Regions from separate parts of the Streptomyces sp. NPDC053069 genome, predicted to be linked through region 2. Evidence: riboswitches for the same ligand, from Rfam matches in the RefSeq annotation. Region 2 holds a riboswitch; the other holds the start of a gene.
What was found. A riboswitch is a leader RNA that binds a small molecule or an ion and turns the genes downstream of it on or off. The one in region 2 is predicted to bind thiamine pyrophosphate.

Region 1 (7,567 bases), on a different contig from region 2:
TCCAGGGGGCCGCCCCGGCGGGTCCCGCGTACGATGCGCCTGAGGCGCAGCACACTCGCCCCATGCCCATCGTGCCCGACGAATCCGCCCAGGGCGGAGCCGACGACCGGGGGGCCGCTCGGGTGAGCGGCTCCTTGTTCCAGGACGAGTTCCGCTCCGAGCCCGCGTCGACCCGGACAGTCCCGGCCGAGAACCAGAATCCGGAGCCCATGCCCGACGCCCACCAGCCGGCGCCAGCGCCGCAGAAGAAGAGCGCGGGCCGTGACCTGAGCGCGGCCATAGGGGTCGGCGTCGGGCTCGGTGTGGTCATCGTCGCCTCCCTGTTCGTCTGGAAGGCCGTGTTCGTCGGTGTCATCGCGGTCGCCGTGGTCGTCGGCCTGTGGGAGCTGACCAGCAGGCTGCGGGAACGCAAGGGCATCAAGGCGCCGTTGGCGCCGCTCGCGGTCGGCGGTGCGGCGATGGTCGTCGCCGGGTACGTCCGCGGCGCCGAGAGCGCTTGGGTCGCCATGGCCCTCACGGCCCTGGCGGTCCTGGTCTGGCGCATGACGGAGTCGCCGGAGGGCTATCTCAAGGACGTCACGGCGGGCGTCTTCGCGGCCTTCTACGTGCCGTTCCTGGCCACGTTCGTCGCCATGATGCTGACGGCGAAGGACGGGCCGTGGCGCGTCCTGGTCTTCCTCCTCCTCACGGTCGTCAGCGACACCGGCGCGTACGCGGTCGGCTGGCGGTTCGGCAGGAACAAGCTGGCCCCGCGCATCAGCCCCGGCAAGACCCGCGAGGGCCTGCTCGGCGCGGTGCTGTTCGCGATGGTGGCGGGCGCCCTGTGCATGCAGTTCCTGATCGACCACGGCACCTGGTGGCAGGGCCTGCTGCTGGGCCTCGCGGTGGCGGCCAGCGCCACGCTGGGCGACCTCGGCGAGTCCATGATCAAGCGGGATCTGGGGATCAAGGACATGGGCACCCTGCTCCCGGGCCACGGCGGCATCATGGACCGCCTCGACTCACTCCTGCCGACGGCCCCTGTGGTGTGGCTGCTGCTGGTGCTCTTCGTCGGCTCCGCATGAGTCGTCCGCATGAGTCGTGAGTCCCGCGCCGTACGGCTCACGGGCCCCCGTCCTGGTACAGGGCGGGGGCCCGTCGCGTACGGCAGGTTCCTCAGCCTCTCAGGCCGACGGCGTGGCGCGGATGGCGGCGATGTCGAACTGGAGGCGGACCTTGTCGCTCACCATGGAGCCGCCCTGGGCCAGCCTGGCGTCGTAGGACAGGCCCCAGTCGGAGCGGTTGACGGTGGTGGTGCCGTCGAAGCCGACCCGCTCGTCACCGAACGCGTCGGTCACATGGCCGATGTACGTGAGCTCCAGGTCGACCGGGCGGGTGGTGCCCTTGATGGTGAGGTCGCCGGTCATGAGGTAGACGTCCTTGCCGGCGAGCCGCACGGCGGTGCTCGTGAAGGTCATCCGCGGGTACGTCGCCGAGTCCAGGAACTGGCGGCCGACCACATGGGCGTCGCGCTGCTCGACACCGGTGTCGACGCTGGCGGTGTACAGCACGATGTCGGCCCGGGAGCGGGCAGGGTCGCGTCCGTCGAAGTACAGCCGGCTCTCGTACTCCGCGAACGAGCCCCGCACCGTCGTCACCATCGCGTGCCGCACGGAGAACCCGATCCTGCTGTGCGCCGGATCGATCAGCCACTCGCCGGTGAGACCCGCCAGCTCGGGATCGGGCAGTACGGCGGTGGCTCTGGCCACCGGGGCCGCGCTCGTCACGGGGGTGGGGGACGGCTGCGCGCGCCGCTGGAAGGAGTTGCGGCCGAATAGGTTCATGGCCCATGTGGTTACGGCAGGCCGCGGGGCGGGGACAAGGACCGACCAGGAAACCCGACCGTTCGTCGGCAGAACTTCACAGCTCACCGCCCGCACCCGGACCGTCACACACGCACAGCCGATCAGCCGGCAAGTACCGGACGATGTGACCGAAGCGTACGAACGGCGCGGGCGGGAGGCGGGGAGGCGACGGCCTGCGATCAGGCTTTTTCGACGGCATTCACAAGCGGTCAGAGTACGATGAAGAGGCGGTAAACCTTCCGTAGCCACTCCTCCTATCGGATGCAATGCCTTCGGGAGGCGCAGGCCGCAGGGAGCAAGGCATGATCCATTCAGCCGATATCCGCGAGTGGCGCAACCGGGACGTGATCGATCCCAAGGGACGCAAGATCGGAGCCCTGGAAGCGGTCTACGTGGACACCACCACCGACGCGCCGACCATGGCCACTGTCCGTACCGGCCTGCCGACTCGGCACCGACTGGTCTTCGTGCCCCTCGACGAAGCAACGCTGGGCCCCGGGTACGTAAAGGTGGCGCACGGGAGAGGGCTGGTGAGGAAGGCTCCGTCCATAGGCATGGATGACGTCCTGCCGGTCGAGCGGGAAGAAGAGGTCTTCAAACACTACGAGAGGCCTTACGAGCGCGGTAAGGGGCGCCGCCTCGCACGCCGCTGACCGGCCTCCCTCCCAAGAGTGCCGAAGCCCGACCAAATCGCTGGTCACAGCGGCGACTCATCGCCCGCAGCAGAGGCTGAGGATGTGCTCACCATGGCGCTTTTCCTGTTCCTGATCCTCGTGGCCGTCGTCCTGGGACTCATCGGTACGGTGGCGGCGGGGCTGTCCTACCTCCTGATCATCGGCATCGTGGTCTTCGTGGCGGACCTGGTCCTGTTCGGTGTGCGCTGGTCCCGGCGCTCTCATCGACACTTCGTCCGGTGAGGGCATACGTGACCGTCTTGCGCCCGATCCGGCGTGCCGCCCGCTCCGAACGCCGAAGGCCCGGGCAAGAGGTTGTTCCCCTCTCCCCGGGCCTCCAGCCGTTCCCCGGACGGGTTCAAGCCTGCGGCAGCGCGCTCAGCGCTTGAAGGAGCCCTTGGCCTGTTCCTTCGCGCCCCGCATCCTGCCTCGTGCTTCGAGAGCGGCTCCCTTCGCCGCGAGGGTTTCTTTGTGCATCGCGTGGGCCGCCGTCCGCACGGTCTTTCCGACGATCTGTTCGGCCTTTGCCTTGGCCCGTTCTCCGGCGCTCATCTCGGTACCTCCGTGGATCTCACTGGCCGTGTGCCCCTTGAGGCAAGAGGTGAAGCCACCTTGTGGGACGTGTTGGTAAGGGAGCTCGGTGTGTGGGTCGACGGCGTACGGGATGGGCGCTGGGGTCAGTGGTGGGTTTAGGGGGTATGCGCCATGGTCGGCCTCAGCTCTTTGCCCCGATCGGTCTCATCCTGTACGAGGAGGGACAGCAGGGAGGCTACGGAGAGGCCGGCTTCTGCCGGATGGCGCAGCACCTTGTCGGGCTCGATGCGGTAGGTGTTCGTGCGCCCGTCCCGAGTGTGGGAGAGGTAACCGTCCTGCTCAAGATCGGAGATGATGCGCTGGACGGCGCGCTCCGTGAGCCGGCAGCGGGCGGCGATGTCGCGGATACGGACGTTCGGGTTGTCGGCGATGGCCGCCAGTACGCGCGCGTGGTTGGTGATGAACGTCCATCCGCTGTGAGGTTCGGGCACTCCAACCATGCCCAGCATTTTAGGGGACCCTCATTGACGAAGCCAGATACATGACATACTTTTCCGGTAACTGATGGCGTGCTCCGCGCTGCGCGCAGCGGTAAGGGGCGTCGAAGGTGTCCTGAAATGAGGCCGTCATGCCAAAGCTCATGAGTAGCGCTGGTGCCATGGAGGGGTCGGGCCACGTCGGCGGGCCCGGACCAGTGGCTGCGTTGCACCAGTACGAATGCGGCGGCGCCTGGGTGATCGCCGCTCACGGCTCCTATGACATCCACTCGATCCCGCCTCTGGCGGAGGCACTGAACGCCGCTGTCAGGAAGCATGCGAAGGTGGTCCTGGACGCCTCGGGGGTCGACTTCGCGGACTCGTCGTTCCTCAACCTGTTGATCCGTGCCCACCAGACGGGCACCGTGCGCGTGGCAGCGCCGCCAAGGCAGCTTCAGCGCCTGTTTGTGATCACCGGAGCCGACGCCGTGCTGGAGATACGAGAGACCGTGGACGACGCCGCCCTCTCCTGATCCAGCCGTCACCGAAGAGCCGGACCTGCGCCGACTGCTGTAAGCACGTAGACAGTCGACCGATCCCTGCTTTCATGTCATTTCTGCACTCCCACTTGTAGAGGACTGCCCCTGCCGGCTGACACCACTGCCTGACACCAACAGGTGCGGACGCGAGCGGTCGGTTTCAAAGCCTTGGCCTGTACGGGCGCCGGCCACGGCATCGGCCGGCGCCCGTCGCCTTGACTCGGTCGTTGAGCAACAGCCCCAGGTCACCCAATTGGATCTGCGACACTGGTACAGCCATGCCTAAGCCCGGAGAACTCACTTTCGTCGCCCCCCGCGGAGCCAAGAAGCCGCCGCGGCATCTCGCCGACCTCACGCCCGCCGAGCGCAAGGACGCCGTGGCCGAGATCGGTGAGAAGCCGTTCCGTGCCAAGCAGCTCTCGCAGCACTACTTCGCGCGGTACGCGCACGATCCGGAGCAGTGGACCGACATCCCCGCCGGGGCGCGCGCCAAGCTCCAGGAAGCACTGTTCCCCGAGCTGATGACCGTCGTCCGGCATCTGTCGACCGACCAGGGAACCACACGCAAGACGCTGTGGCGGTTGTTCGACGGGACCCTCGTCGAGTCCGTGCTGATGCGGTATCCGGACCGGGTCACCATGTGCATCAGCTCGCAGGCGGGCTGCGGCATGAACTGTCCGTTCTGTGCCACCGGGCAGGCGGGGCTGGACCGGAACCTGTCCACGGCCGAGATCGTCCACCAGATCGTCGACGGGATGCGGGCGCTCAGGGACGGCGAGGTGCCGGGCGGCCCGGCCCGGCTGTCCAACATCGTCTTCATGGGCATGGGCGAGCCGCTCGCCAACTACAAGCGGGTCGTGGGTGCCATCCGGGCGCTGACCGATCCCGCCCCGGACGGGCTGGGGCTGTCGCAGCGCGGGATCACCGTGTCCACCGTCGGGCTCGTGCCGGCCATCCACCGGTTCGCCGACGAGGGCTTCAAGTGCCGGCTCGCGATCTCCCTGCACGCCCCCGACGACGAGCTGCGTGACACCCTCGTCCCCGTGAACACGCGGTGGAAGGTGCGCGAGGTGCTGGACGCCGGGTTCGAGTACGTGGAGAAGAGCGGGCGCCGGCTGTCCATCGAGTACGCCCTCATCCGGGACATCAACGACCAGGCGTGGCGCGGTGACCGGCTCGGGCGGCTGCTCAAGGGCAAGCCCGTGCACGTCAATCTCATTCCGCTGAACCCGACGCCGGGGTCGAAGTGGACCGCCTCCCGGCCGGAGGACGAGAAGGCCTTCGTCGAGGCCATCGCCGCTCATGGTGTGCCGGTGACGATCCGGGACACCCGGGGCCAGGAGATCGACGGAGCCTGTGGTCAGCTGGCGGCCACCGAGCGGTAATCTGGCCGGGTCCACACATCTTCATATTCCGACAGGGGAGCGCCACAGCGCTGAGAGTGCGGCGGACAGGGCCGCAGACCCTCTGAACCTCGCCCAGGTCATTCTGGGTAGGGAGTTCGGTCATCACTCAAGCTGTTGCGCCCTGCCCGGGTCTTCCTCGCGAAGCCCGGGCAGGGCCGCGTCTCTTCCTGGCCAACCCCAGGAGGACATCCAGTGCAGAACAAGACCTTCGTGGCCGTGGCGGTCGGGCTCGGCCTGATCAGCCTGTCCGCGTGCGGTTCCGGCGAGGGCACGTCGTCCGCGGACTCCACGTCCGTGACCCTCGTCAGCCACGACTCGTGGGCCGTGTCCAAGAACGTGCTCCAGGACTTCGAGAAGAAGACCGGGTACAAGGTCCACGTGCTCAAGGACGGCGACGCCGGGCAGGCCGTCAACAAGGCCGTCCTGACCAAGGACAACCCGCAGGGCGACGTCTTCTTCGGCGTCGACAACACGCTGCTGTCCCGGGCCCTGGACAACGGCCTCTTCCAGCCGTACACCGCCAAGGGCCTCGACAAGGTCGGCGCCGCCTACCAACTCGACCAGGCCAAGCACCGGGTCACGCCCGTCGACTACGGCGACATCTGCGTCAACTACGACAAGAAGTACTTCGCAGACCACCACCTCACCCCGCCGCAGTCCTTCGCCGACCTGACGAAGCCGGCGTACAAGGACCTCCTCGTCACCGAGAACGCCGCCACCTCCTCGCCCGGCCTCGGCTTCCTGCTCGGCAGCGCCGCCCGGTTCGGGGACAACGGCTGGCCGGACTACTGGAAGAAGCTGAAGGCCAACGGCGTCAAGGTCGTCGACGGCTGGGAGCAGGCCTACTACCAGGAGTTCTCGGGATCGTCCGAGGGCAAGAAGGCCGGCGGCGACCGGCCGCTGGTGGTGACGTACGCCTCCTCCCCGCCCGCCGAGGTGATCTACGCCAAGAAGCGGCCCAGCACCGCCCCGACCGGCGTGGCGTACGGCACCTGCTTCCGGCAGATCGAGTTCGCCGGACTGCTCGGCAACGCCAAGAACCCCAAGGGCGCCAAGGCGTTCATCGACTTCCTGGTCTCCAAGGAGTTCCAGGAGGACATGCCGCTGAACATGTACGTCTACCCGGTGGTGCAGGGGGCGAAGGTCCCCGCCGAGTTCACCGAGTACGGCAAGGCCGCCCAGCATCCCGAGACCATGGCCCCCGGCAAGATCGCCGCCAACCGTGACCAGTGGGTCAAGTCGTGGACCTCGCTCGTACTGAAGTAGCCCCTCGGAAGGACCGCGCGGGGAGCGCGGCGCGGCTCGGGCTCATGGCCCTGCCCGTCGCGTTCTTCGCGCTGTTCTTCGCCTGGCCCGTGGCCGCGATCGTCGCGCGCGGGCTGAAGGTGGACGGCGCCTGGCAGTTCGGGCGGCTCACGGACGTGGTCATGCGGCCGGACATCCGGCACGTGCTGTGGTTCACCACCTGGCAGGCGCTGGCCTCCACCGCGCTCACACTGCTGCTCGCGCTGCCCGCCGCCCATGTCTTCGCCCGTTTCGACTTCCCGGGCAAGCAGCTGCTGCGGGCCGTGGTCACCGTGCCGTTCGTGCTGCCGACCGTCGTCGCCGGCAGCGCGTTCCTGGCCCTCGTCGGGCACGGCGGGCTGCTGGACGAGCTGTGGGGCGTACGGCTGGACACCACGGTGTGGGCGATCCTGCTGGCCCACGTCTTCTTCAACTACGCGGTCGTCGTACGGACCGTCGGCGGCCTGTGGTCCCAGCTCGACCCCCGGCAGGAGGAGGCCGCCCGGATGCTGGGCGCCTCCCCGTGGCACGCCTGGCGGAAGGTGACGCTGCCCGCCCTCGCGCCCGCCGTGGCCGCCGCCGCGCTGATGGTGTTCCTGTTCACCTTCACCTCCTTCGGTGTCGTCCAGATCCTCGGCGGTCCCACCTTCTCCACCCTCGAAGTGGAGATCTACCGGCAGACCTCCGAGGTCTTCGACCTCGCCACGGCCGCCGTCCTCACGCTCGTCCAGTTCGCCGCCGTCGGCGCGATCCTCGCCGTGCACGCCTGGACGGTACGGCGCCGGGAGGCCGCCCTGCGGCTCGTCGACC
Region 2 (7,567 bases):
GCGCGGTCGGCCGAGACCACCAGGGCGGCGAGCGCGGTGGTGACCGGGACCGAGGCGACGAGACCGATCGAGCCCACCAGCGTGCGCACGATCTCCTCGGCCACCAGTTCGCTGTTGGCCACGGTCCCGACACTGCTCTGCGCGATCGAGAACAGCAGCAGCAACGGCAGCGCGGCACCGGCATAGGCGAGGACAAGGGTGTTGACCACGGAGGCGATGTGGTCGCGGCCGATACGGATGCCGGCCCGGTACAGCCCGCGCCAGCCCATTGACGGATTGGCCTCGTGCAGCTCCCAGACGGCTGACGTCTGGGTCACGGTCACGTCGTCCAGGACACCGAGCGAGCCGATGATGACGCCGGCCAGCAGCAGGCCGCTCATGTCGATCGACGGATACAGGCCATGGATCAGGCCGGTGTTGTCGTCCGTGTTGCCGGTCAGGGCGGCCCAGCCGATGAAGAGGGACCCGAGTGCACCGATCAGCGACAGGGAGATCAGCGTGCCGAGCACCGCCACCGACGTCCGCGCCGACAGGCCGTGGCACATGTACAGGGCGATCAGCATGATGGCGCTCGATCCGACCACTGCCACGAGCAGCGGGTTCGAACCCTGGAGGATCGCGGGCAGGATGAACAGGGTCAGCACCAGGAAGCTCACCGCCAGTGCGATGAGCGCCATGACGCCGCGGAGCCTGCCGACCACCACCACGGCGAGCGCGAAGATCCCCGCGAGCAGTGTCATGGGGAACTTGCGGTTCACATCCGCCACCGAGTACTGCAGGTCCTTCGGTGCCGAAGGCTCGTAGGCGACCACGACCTTCTCGCCCTGGTGCAACTGCCGGGTCTGGTCCGGCTGCACGATCTCGGTGAACGTACGGCCCTTGTCCTTGCCGGTGTCGACCCGGACGGTCGCCTTCTTGCAGCGTCCCTTCGCTTCCTGTTGCGCCGAGGCGCCCTCGGCGGTGGAGGTGTCGCCGGTCGGGGTGTCACCGGAGGCGTTCACCGACCGGCAGCTCACCTCGACGACCCTGGTGACCGTGGCCTGCTGTGTCTCCCGGTCGAAGCCGACGCCGGTGCGCTTGTGGGCCGGGGCTCCCCCGGGCCAGAGCACCAGCAGCCCGACGACGACCGCCGCGGTGAACGGGACCAGGATCGCGGCGATGACCTTGCGCAGGTGCTGGGAGACCGGGGCCGCGGGACCGTGGCTGTGGCTGTGGCTGTGGCCGTGCGCGTGACTGTGCCCGCGGCCGTGACCGCGGCCGTCGTCCCCACCGGATCCCCGCTCGGGACCCTGGTCGCCGCCGCTCCCGCCGAAGCCGGCTGCCTGCCCCGAGCCCTCTCGATGGTGCGGCTCGTGCGGCTGATAGGGGTACTGCTCCATCCTGGTCACCGCCCGATCATTGCAAGAACGGCGGGGGGCCCACTGTTCACCGCGCCACATATGACGCTAGCGTGGAGGCACCTTTGCACACGCGGGAGCTCGGAGCACCGGGCTGAGAGGGCGCTGACCTCCGTACACGCGATGTTTCACGTGGAACAGGCGATGTTCCGCAGGAAACGTCGGCAGACGGAAACCGCTGCGTCGACCGCCGAACCTGTTACCGGGTAATGCCGGCGTAGGGAGTAGGTCTCATGACCAACAAGGACGCACGCACGCCTGCCTCCGTTCAGGACGAGAAGTCCCAGGAGGCCGGGAAGTCCATCGGCTGGCACAAGGCGTACGTCGAGGGCTCGCGCCCCGACCTGCGCGTGCCGGTCCGCCAGGTGCACCTCACCAACGGGCAGTCGGTCACGCTGTACGACACGTCGGGCCCGTACACCGATCCACTCGTTGATACCGATGTCCGCAGGGGCCTGCCGCCGTTGCGGGAGAACTGGATCATCGCCCGCGGCGACACCGAGGAGTACGCGGGCCGTCCCGTCCGTCCCGAGGACGACGGCATCAAGCACACGTCGCCGCGTGGCGGGCTGCGCAATCTGGACGCGGTCTTCCCCGGACGGCCGCGTCAGCCGCGCCGGGGCCGCAGCGGAGAGGCCGTGACGCAGCTCGCGTACGCCCGTCGGGGCGAGATCACCCCGGAGATGGAGTACGTGGCCATCCGGGAGAACGTTTCTCCCGAGGTGGTCCGCGAGGAGCTCGCGGCAGGCCGGGCGGTACTGCCGGCCAACGTCAACCACCCGGAGATCGAGCCGATGATCATCGGCAAGCGGTTCCTGGTGAAGGTCAACGCCAACATCGGCAACTCCGCGGTGACCTCCTCCATCGAGGAGGAGGTGGAGAAGATGACCTGGGCGACCCGCTGGGGCGCCGACACGGTCATGGACCTCTCCACCGGCCGCAACATCCACACGACGCGTGAGTGGGTGCTGCGCAACTCCCCCGTCCCCATCGGCACGGTGCCGCTCTACCAGGCGCTGGAGAAGGTTGACGGCAGGGCCGAGGAACTGACCTGGGAGATCTACAAGGACACCGTCATCGAGCAGGCCGAGCAGGGCGTGGACTACATGACGGTCCACGCGGGCGTGCGGCTGCCGTACGTCCCGCTCACCGCCAACCGCAAGACGGGCATCGTCTCGCGCGGCGGCTCGATCATGGCCGCGTGGTGCCTGGCACACCACAAGGAGTCGTTCCTGTACGAGAACTTCGAGGAGCTGTGCGAGATCCTCGCCGCCTACGACGTCACGTACTCGCTGGGCGACGGTCTGCGGCCGGGCTCGATCGCGGACGCCAACGACGAGGCACAGTTCGCGGAATTGCGAACCCTCGGGGAACTCAACCGGATCGCCAGGCGTTTCAACGTACAGACGATGATCGAGGGCCCGGGACACGTCCCGATGCACAAGATCAAGGAGAACATCGACCTTCAGCAGGAGATCTGCGATGAAGCTCCGTTCTATACGCTCGGCCCGCTGACCACGGACATCGCGCCGGCGTACGACCACATCACCTCCGGCATCGGCGCTGCGATGATCGCCTGGTGGGGCACGGCGATGCTCTGCTACGTAACGCCCAAGGAGCACCTGGGCCTGCCCAACCGGGATGACGTCAAGACCGGCGTCATCACCTACAAGATCGCCGCGCACGCGGCCGATCTCGCCAAGGGACACCCGGGAGCCCAGGAGTGGGACGACGCGCTGTCCGACGCCCGCTTCGAGTTCCGGTGGGAGGACCAGTTCAACCTCGCTCTGGACCCGGACACGGCACGGGAGTTCCACGACGAGACCCTGCCGGCCGAGCCCGCCAAGACGGCCCACTTCTGCTCCATGTGCGGACCGAAGTTCTGCAGCATGAAGATCTCGCAGGACATCCGCCGCGAACACGGTGGCAACCGCGCCGAGATCGAGGAGGGCATGGCCCAGAAGTCGAAGGAGTTCGCGGCGAGCGGCAACAGGGTGTATCTGCCGATCGCCGACTGAGACAGGTGGGAGCAACTCGCCGCGCCGGGTCGCCCCTTGAGGCGTCCGGTGCGGCCGGGGGGCCGGCGGGAGTGCGGCTGACCGGGTGGTGAGGCCACACCGGTTGGCCGCTCCGTCCGCCCGGCCGGGCCCCCGCTTGAGAGCGCAAGCCGGGTTGTTCGGGTGCTGATGCGGGTCAGTCGGGCTGGTGCTCCGGGCCGCCGAAGTCCGGGCTCGTGTAGTCCGGGCTGGTGAAGCTCGGGCGGCCGGACTCGGTGCCGTCGTCGGGGCTGCTGAAGCCGGGGCGGTCGTACCCGAGGCGGGGCATGCGGCCGCTCGGGGCGGGCGGCGTCGTGCGGTGCAGTGCGGCCGGTCCGGGTTCGGCGAGTGCCTCACGCAGGAACGGCACGATGCCTCGCTCCAGCAGGGCGTCCCGCCAGGCCTCTCTGGCCCTGTCCAGCTCCCGGTGCGCCGCGTCCAGTGCCTGGGCCTGGGGCGAGCTGCCGTTGCGCAGGGCGGTGAGGAGCAGGCCGACAGCGGCGACGAGGGCCGAGGCCGCGGTCACCGCGCCGAACACCCAGCCGGCGGTGAGCATGGTCTGGGCGAAGGCCTGTCCGGGGCTGAGCGTCTTCAGGATGTAGCCGACGAGGAGGAAGATCGCCGCGGCGGTTCCGGAGAGGACGGGAGCCAGGACGGCGATGACCGCGATGGCGCCCGCACCGGTGCTCTCGGCGGCCTCGCCGAGGGTGGTGACGAGCCCCGCCGTGGCCGAAGTCGGGTCCGCGGCGGCCGAGTCGCCGGCGGCCGACGGGGTCATGGCCGGGTGGCGCAGTTCCTGGCGGACCTTCACATAGTGCTGGTATTCGGCCGCTGCTGCGGCCGTGATCAGGGCACTGGCGTTGAGTGCCATGGTGCGCAGTTGTTCGGGATTGAGTCGCTGTCCGACAGCGGCCAGTTCCGGTCGGTGTGGTGCGGAGCGCAGCGCCTCATTGAGGAGCCGCTCGAATTCCTGGCGGTCCTCGCTCTGCAGGTGCTGCGGAACGCTGTTCATGTGCATCCCCCGATGCTCCGTAGGGCTTGGGGCTCGCACGCCGGCGAGCCGTCGGGCAGAAACGGAGGGGAGCCTGCTACGGATAAGCCGATGGTAGAGCCGCGACGGCACACGGTGACAGGGGGTTGCCGGAAATTGCCCCCGGCGTGCGTGTGCTCTGCCTGGGGACGCCTGCCCGCAGGACGGTCAGATAGTCAGAGGGAGTTGCCGGACCAGTAGCTTTCCGGCCATGGTCACCCCGCCGTCCATCGCGATGGCGAGCCCGTCGGCGTAGACGTGCGGGTCCTCCACGACCGGGCCGGTGCCCTCCTCGCCGTCCTCGGAGCCGACCTCGCCGAGGAGGTAGGGAATCGGGCTGTGGCCATGAACGATACGAGTGCCGCCGTACGTATCGAGGAGGGAGCGCACGGCGTCGGCGCCGCCCTCGTCGCGGAAGGAGAAGCGCTTGGTGAACTTGCGGAACAGATCCCAGCACTCGTCCGCGTCATTGCGGGTGAGGGTCTCGCGGACGGTGTCGTTGACCGCCTCGATGGAGTCGCCGTAGTCGAGGTAGGCGGTGGTGTCCGAGTGCACGAGCAGATAGCCGTCGACCTCCTCGACGGCGTCGAGGCGGGCCATCCACTGCAGATGGTGGTCCTGGAGGCGGTCCATGTCGGTCTTCTGGCCGCCGTTGAGCAGCCAGGCCGCCTGGAAGGTGGCGGTCCCCGCACCGGAGTTGACGGGGGTGTCCCCGAACCGCTTGGCGCCGAGCAGCAGCAGTTCGTGGTTGCCCATGAGGGCCTTGCAGTAGCCGCCGGCCGCCGCGGCCTCGGCGGACAGCCGCATCACGAGGTCGATGACGCCGATGCCGTCGGGCCCGCGGTCGGTGAAGTCGCCGAGGAACCACAGCCGGGCGGTGCCGGCGCACCACTGGCCCGAGGCGTCGATCAGGCCCTGCTCCTGCAGGGCGGTCACCAGTTCGTCGAGGTATCCGTGGACGTCTCCGACGACGAACAGGGGTCCGGGCCCGGTCGCGGGCTGCGGGGCCGGGGCCGAGGGTGCCGGTTCGACGGGGACCTGGAGCGTCTGCGGCCGGTTGATGACGGGGAGGTCGCGCTGGGTGGGTGTGTAGCCGTCGGGGTACGCCTCGTCGACGGGCGGCACGGTGTCGCCCGGAGGGGCGGTGTGGACGTACGGACCGGTCTCGTGGACGTACGCAGGTACCCGGAAGTCGCGCAGCGTCGCCGTCCGCTCCACTTCGGGTCCCTGACCGGCCCCCTGAGTCATCAGACCCCTCCACCATCGCGCCGCAGCTGCACCGCTTCGGACTGCCTGGTCGCAGCGGTCCGCGGTGTCGTGGGCCCATCATAGGAATGCGCGTCGCGCCGTGTGATGACCCAGGGGTGGTGAATCGGAACAAGACTCCGGTTCACCGCGGCTTTCGCCCCGTTTGGGCAGGTGTTCGGCCGACTCCGCGCCGACCGAACACCCGGCTCGCCGGTCGCCGGCCCGCCCTGCCCCCTCCGTCGGCAGAGGGCGGTGCGGGGTGAGCGCCCCGCTTTCCGGCGCTATTTCCCGTCCGGTGACCGCGGCGGGCTGACCGTCGTGCGCGGCGGGCGCCGCTGGGAGGAGGTGCGCACGATCAGCTCGGTCGGTATCACCTGCTCGACCGGCTGGTTCGACTCCACACCCTCGATGGCGTCGATGAGGAGCTGGACCACCGCGGTGCCGATGCGGCGGGGTTTCAGGGAGAGCGTGGTGATGGGCGGCTCGGTGCTGGCGTACACCATGGACTCGCTGCAGCACACGAGCAGCAGGTCGTCGGGCACGCGGAGCCCGTAGCGGCGGGCGGCGGCCAGCAGGTCCGTGCCGTTGGGGTCGAACAGACCGTAGACCGCGTCGGGCCGGTCGGGGCGGGCGAGCAGCCGGTCGGCGGCGACGGCGCCCGCGCACGGGTCGTGCGCCGGGTAGGCCTCGTAGACGGGGTCCTGGCCGACGCGTTCGCACCAGCGCAGGTACGCGGTGGTCGACAGGTGGGTGTACGTGTCCGTCGTGGTGCCGGTGAGCAGGCCGATACGGCGGGCGCCGGCGGCGGCGAGGTGGTCGAGGATGCCGAGGACGGCGGCCTCGTGGTCGTTGTCGACCCAGGCGGTGACCGGCAGCGAGCCGGCCGGGCGGCCGTCGGAGACGACCGGCAGCCCCTGCCGGACCAGCTCGCTGACCACCGGGTCCTGGTCGGAGGGGTCGATGACGACCGTGCCGTCCAGGGCGACGTTGGACCACACGTCGTGGCGCGAGGTCGCGGGCAGGATCACGAGGGCGTAGCCGCGGGCGAGCGCGGCCGAGGTGGCGGCCCGGGCCATCTCGGCGAAGTACGCGAATTCGGTGAAGGTGAAAGGTTCATCCCCGTATGTCGTCACGGTCAGGCCGATGAGACCCGACTTGCCGGTACGGAGGGTGCGGGCGGCGGCCGAGGGGCGGTACCCCAGTCGGTCGGCGACCTCGCGGACATGGCGGCGGGTGGCATCCGGGAGCCTGCCCTTGCCGTTGAGAGCGTCGGAGACGGTCGTGATGGAGACCCCGGCGGCGGCGGCCACGTCTCTGATGCCCGCCCGGCCCGGCCGACTGCCTCGACGTGAGGTTTCCGCGCGGCTCACCTGGTGCTTCCCTGCTGCTGTCATGGCGAGCCGATAGTAGGGCTCATACGGTGGGGTAGTGCGGACGCATATGCACGCGTTGACAGGCACGTTTCTGCATGGTCGCTAAGGCACAACTGCCTTGGAAACAAAGGTAGTTAAACGATCCAGCGGTAGGACGTGTCTTGTCAACGCGCATGGGCCTGCCAAGGGTCCGATGTCTCGAAGAGGTCTCAACTCACCTGCACGGGGGATGCGCGCCACGGCGCGAGCCACCGGCGCATAGATATATGTATGGCGCGCCCCCTGAAACGTACGCCTTCGTACGGTGATGCCCGCGACGGCACCGGAGCGGATGCCGTTCGCGTATTGCCGGTCCGCACCTGTACGCACCGGAGCCGAATCCTCATAAGGTGAGGAGTATTGGAAGCCGGCGGCGTCGACGGTCCGCCGGTGATCGCGAGGAGGACTGCGGTGAGCGAGACGAGCCCCAAGCTGCGCGCCGAG

Region 1: linked by a shared signal. The riboswitch ahead of ACIGXP_RS22580 (thiamine ABC transporter substrate binding subunit) and the one ahead of thiC (phosphomethylpyrimidine synthase ThiC) in region 2 are both predicted to bind thiamine pyrophosphate.

What each region holds. Positions count from the first base shown of each region.
Region 1 covers NZ_JBITZN010000009.1:184,038-191,604, forward strand. Annotated here, with positions in the region: gene ACIGXP_RS22540 (phosphatidate cytidylyltransferase) at 1-1,064, shown strand, start outside; gene ACIGXP_RS22545 (YceI family protein) at 1,164-1,823, opposite strand; gene ACIGXP_RS22550 (PRC-barrel domain-containing protein) at 2,147-2,497, shown strand; gene ACIGXP_RS22555 (hypothetical protein) at 2,591-2,761, shown strand; gene ACIGXP_RS22560 (hypothetical protein) at 2,897-3,070, opposite strand; gene ACIGXP_RS22565 (helix-turn-helix domain-containing protein) at 3,208-3,552, opposite strand; gene ACIGXP_RS22570 (STAS domain-containing protein) at 3,693-4,061, shown strand; gene rlmN (23S rRNA (adenine(2503)-C(2))-methyltransferase RlmN) at 4,346-5,452, shown strand; TPP riboswitch at 5,476-5,584, shown strand; gene ACIGXP_RS22580 (thiamine ABC transporter substrate binding subunit) at 5,666-6,739, shown strand; gene ACIGXP_RS22585 (ABC transporter permease) at 6,784-7,567, shown strand, end outside.
Region 2 covers NZ_JBITZN010000004.1:389,388-396,954, forward strand. Annotated here, with positions in the region: gene ACIGXP_RS11645 (YibE/F family protein) at 1-1,379, opposite strand, end outside; TPP riboswitch at 1,461-1,638, shown strand; gene thiC (phosphomethylpyrimidine synthase ThiC) at 1,631-3,415, shown strand; gene ACIGXP_RS11655 (hypothetical protein) at 3,591-4,451, opposite strand; gene ACIGXP_RS11660 (metallophosphoesterase) at 4,632-5,711, opposite strand; gene ACIGXP_RS11665 (LacI family DNA-binding transcriptional regulator) at 5,993-7,105, opposite strand; gene hisC (histidinol-phosphate transaminase) at 7,535-7,567, shown strand, end outside.